Regions from separate parts of the Pelagibius sp. CAU 1746 genome, predicted to be linked through region 1. Evidence: predicted binding sites of a transcription regulator. Region 1 holds the regulator's gene; the other holds the start of a gene.
The links. Region 1 encodes PhoB, which activates phosphate uptake and scavenging genes when phosphate is short. Its sites were predicted from a motif close to TNTCATAAAACTGTCA; they were not measured.

Region 1 (2,194 bases):
GACCGCGAAATGGCGCTGGCCGCCTTCCCGGCGCCAGGCGAGGACCACAGCGCCAAGGGCGGAGACCGCGGCGGCCTGGGCGTGGTGCGACTGGTCGCCGACCCGGACAACCAGCGCGCCGAGTTCGCCATCGCCATCCGCTCCGACGCCAAGGGCCGCGGCCTGGGCCGCGCGCTGATGGAGCGCATCATGGACTTCGCGGTGAGGCGGGGCCTCAGCGAAGTTTGGGGCGACGTGCTGGCCGACAACGCGCGCATGTTGGCGCTCTGCGACGAGCTGGGCTTTCAACGCGGCGCACCGGAAGACGGCATAATCCGCGTCCGCCGCCCGCTGCGCGAGTAACTGCTCGGAGATTGCGGTGCATCCTTCGAGATGGCGCTGCCGCGCCTCCTCAGGATGAGGCAGGAGCTTAGTTGACCTCATGCTGAGGAGTGAGCGTCAGCGAGCGTCTCGAAGCACGAGGTCATTCAGGCACTGGGCCGGTCGAGGGAGTAGCCGGCCGAGCGCACGGTGCGGATCAGATCCTCCTCGCCGCTTTGGTTCAGCGCCTTGCGCAGCCGGCGGATGTGGACGTCGACGGTGCGCGGCTCCACGTAGACGTCGCGGCCCCAGACCGAATCCAGAAGCTGCTCGCGGGTGAAGACGCGACCGGGGTGTTGCATCAGGTGGCGCAGCAGGCGGAACTCCGTCGGGCCCAGATGGATGTCCTGGCCATTGCGTTTGACGCGGTGCGCCGCCAGGTCCATGGCCAGGTCCTCGAAGGTCAGCATCTCGCTGCTCAGCTCCGGCTTGCTCCGGCGCAGCACCGCGTTGACGCGTGCGATCATCTCCGCCGGCGAGAAGGGCTTGGTGATGTAGTCGTCGCAACCGCTGTCCAGCCCGCGCAGCTTGTCGCTCTCCTCGCCGCGCGCCGTCAACATGATGATCGGCACGCGCTTGGTTTCCGATTTGCTGCGCAACTGCCGGCAAACCTCGATGCCGGACATCAGCGGCAGCATCCAGTCCAGCAGGATCAGGTCCGGCACCTCTTCGGCGGCCGCCACAAGGGCCTCCTCGCCGTCGCCCGCGGTGTTTATGCGGAAGCCCGCACTTTCAAGGTTGTAGCGCAGCATCGTGACCAGGGCCTCCTGGTCCTCGACGATCAGGACAAGAGGTTTCATGCGCCCTCCCCGTCTTCCGTGCCGCCTTCCTCAACGTCTTCCGGATTCATGATCTGGAAACTGGAGAGGTCGTTCTTCGGGCGGCCGCCTTGGATGCGCTTTCCGGTCGTAAGATAGTGTGTCGTCTCGGCGATGTTAGTGGCGTGATCGCCGATGCGCTCGATGTTCTTGGCAATGAACAGCAAATGCGTGCAGGGCGTGATGTTGCGCGGGTCTTCCATCATGTAGGTGAGGAGCTCGCGGAACAGCGCCGTGTACATCTCGTCGACCTCTTCGTCGCGGTGCCAGACGTCGATCGCGCGGTTGGGGTCGTGGTTGGCGTAGGCGTCGAGCACGTCCTTGATGATCGCCTGCACCAGCTTGGCCATGCGCGGGATGGAGCGCGTCGCCTCGTGGGGCGCAAGCTGGTTGAGGGCCAAGGTGCGCTTGGCGACGTTCTTGGCATAGTCGCCGATGCGCTCCAGGTCGCTCGAAATCTTCAGCGCCGAAATCACTTCGCGCAGATCGTTGGCCATGGGCTGGCGCAGCGCCAGGGTGCGCACCGCGTTCTCGTCCAGCTCCAGGTCCATCTCGTCGATGGCCTCGTCACCCGCGACCACCTTCTGCGCCAGCTCCGAATCGCGGCGCGCCAGAGCGTCGATCGCATTGGCCATCTGGGCCTCGGCGAGACCGCCCATGCGCAGCACGATGGCGTTGAGTTGCTGCAGTTCCTCGTCGAAGGATTTGACGATGTGGTTGGCGCTCATGCTTGCCTGCCCTTCGCGTCTCGTGTTTGTCCAGGGGTCAGCCGAAGCGGCCGGTGATGTAGCCCTGGGTGCGCTCGTCGCGCGGGTTGGTGAACAACTGCTCGGTGTCCCCGACCTCGACCAGGACGCCCAGATGGAAGAAGGCGGTGCGCTGCGAAACGCGCGCGGCCTGCTGCAAGGAGTGGGTGACGATGACGATGGTGAAGTTCTGCCGCAGCTCGTCGATCAGTTCTTCGATCTTCGCCGTCGCGATGGGATCCAGGGCCGAGCAGGGCTCGTCCATCAGGA
Region 2 (2,194 bases), 840 kb from region 1:
AAGACGATGCCGAAGTCGCGCTGGGTGACCGGCAGGTCGGAGATGTCGCGCCCGGCCTGCTCGACGCTGCCGTAGCTCTGCAGGTCCAGCCCCGCGACGGCGCGCAGCAAGGTGGTCTTGCCGCAGCCGGAGGGCCCCAGGAAGCAGACGAATTCCCCCTCTTCGATGTCCAGGGAGATGTCCTTCAGGGCCGTGAAGTCCCCGAAGTTCTTAAACAGATTGCGGATGCGCAGATAGCTGGACAAGTAAACGCCTCGCCTTGCTCGAATTGGCTGCTTCGCCGCCCGTCTTTCGCCCGGCGCGCTGCGCGCCGGCCCCCGCGGGCCTTGCGGTCAGTATGCGGGAGGGGGCGTTGAAGCGGAAGAGGGCGCCGCAAGCGGCGCCCTCTCCAGGGGATTCAAACCGGGATCAGCCTTTGGGATCGGACTTCGAATCGTAGCGCTTCTGCCACTCTTCCAGGATCGCCGCACGGTTGTTGGCGGCGAACTCGAAGTCGTTGTCGATCATCTTGTCGACCAGGTTCTCCGGGAAGAACTCGACCGGCTTGGCCACGCCCGGCATGGCGACCACGGCATAGCCGGTGTTGTACATCTCGTTGGCCTTCTTGGAGATCGACCAGTCGACCAGGGTCTTGGCGGCCTCCAGCTTGGCGGTACCGGCGACGATGGCCGTGGCTTCCATGTCCCAGCCGACGCCTTCCTCGGGGACGACGATCTCCAGCGGTGCGCCCGCGGCCTTGGACTTGGCGCCGCGGAAGGCGAAGGATACGCCGATGGGAATCTCGCCCGCGGCCGCCAGCTTGCAGGGGGCCGAGCCGGAGTGGGTGTAGCGCGCGATGTTCTCGTGCAGCGCGTCCATGTACTCCCAGCCGCCCTTCTCGCCGAACAGCTGCAGCCAGGAGGAAACGTCCAGGAAGCCGGTGCCCGAGGAATTCGGGTTCGGCATGATGACGTGGCCCTTGTAGACCGGCTTGGTCAGGTCCTTCCAGGTCTTGGGCACCGGCAGGCCCAGCTTCTCGCCCTCGACGGTGTTGAAGCAGACCGAGGCCACCCAGGCGTCCATGCCGACCCAGGCCGGCGGAGTGCTCTTGTCGACGAACTTCTTGTCCAGCTTCTCGACGCCCTTGGGCGCATAGGGTTCCAGCATGCCCTCGGTCTTCAGCAGCAGCAGCGAGGTGGCCGCCAGGCCCCAGACCACGTCGGCCTGCGGATTGTTCTTCTCGGCCAGCAGCTTGGCCGTGACGATGCCGGTCGAATCGCGGACCCAGTTGATCTTGATGTCCGGGTGGTCCTGGTTGAAGGTCTCCGCGTAGCGCTTCAGGTCTTCCGCCTCGACGGCCGTATAGACCGTGAGCTCGACTTCCGCTTTCGCGGCCGCCGCGACCAGGAGGCTGGCCGCGGCCGCGGTCAGCAGAGTTTTCCGAAATGCCATGATTGTCTGTGCTCCCTGTTGCTAGCCGAACATCCGGTTTTCAAACCGGTTTTCCTTGGCAGTCTGTCGTCTCTTCGGGCGTTTCCCCCTGACCGCCGGCTTCATGGTGCCGCCACCTCTTGGGCTGCCGCTTGCGGGCCCCCGGCGGCCGTGTCGGTTTCCGATCGTTAGTGTGATCGGATGGCTACAATAGAGGAAATCTATTATTTTTATGAAATAAAAGATTTCACTGATATATGGATTTCTCAGCGGGTCAGCGTCAACACCAGGACTCCCGCGCCCACCGTGACTGCGGCGGCGAGGCGGCTGATCCAGGGGCGTTCGCGGAATATGACAACCCCGAAGAGAGCTGCGATGATGACACTCGACTCGCGCAGGGCCGAGACCATGCCCAGCGGCGCCAGGGTGTTGGCATAGATGACCAGGGCATAAGCGGCCACGGCGCAGAGGCCGCCCAGGTAGCCGACGCGCAGGGTGGCGCGCACCTCCGGAGTGAGGCGCGGCTTCAGGCGGACCAGGACGAAGAGGGTGACCAGGAACTCGGTGAAGAACAGCCAGCCGATGTAGCCGAAGGGGCTGGCGGAGAGCCGCACGCCGATGCCGTCGATCACGCTGTAGCTGGCGATGATCAGGCCGGTGGCGACGGCGGCCAGGGTCGAGCGCGGGTCGGGCACGCTGGGGCCCTTGGAGAAGAAGGCGAGCAGGCAGATACCGAGCGAGACCAGGGCGACGCCGCCCCAGCCGAAGGCCGAAAGCTGCTCGC

Region 2: AAFN88_RS07065 (putative 2-aminoethylphosphonate ABC transporter substrate-binding protein) is a predicted target of PhoB. The motif match lies at 1,633-1,648, and genes of this name have one in related genera.

Annotation. Positions count from the first base shown of each region.
Region 1 is NZ_JBDOQT010000001.1:634,259-636,452, reverse strand. Features, by position in the region: gene AAFN88_RS02895 (bifunctional acetate--CoA ligase family protein/GNAT family N-acetyltransferase) at 1-342, shown strand, start outside; gene phoB (phosphate regulon transcriptional regulator PhoB) at 468-1,160, opposite strand; gene phoU (phosphate signaling complex protein PhoU) at 1,157-1,906, opposite strand; gene pstB (phosphate ABC transporter ATP-binding protein PstB) at 1,944-2,194, opposite strand, start outside.
Region 2 is NZ_JBDOQT010000001.1:1,472,204-1,474,397, forward strand. Features, by position in the region: gene AAFN88_RS07060 (putative 2-aminoethylphosphonate ABC transporter ATP-binding protein) at 1-245, opposite strand, end outside; gene AAFN88_RS07065 (putative 2-aminoethylphosphonate ABC transporter substrate-binding protein) at 409-1,431, opposite strand; gene AAFN88_RS07070 (DMT family transporter) at 1,677-2,194, opposite strand, start outside.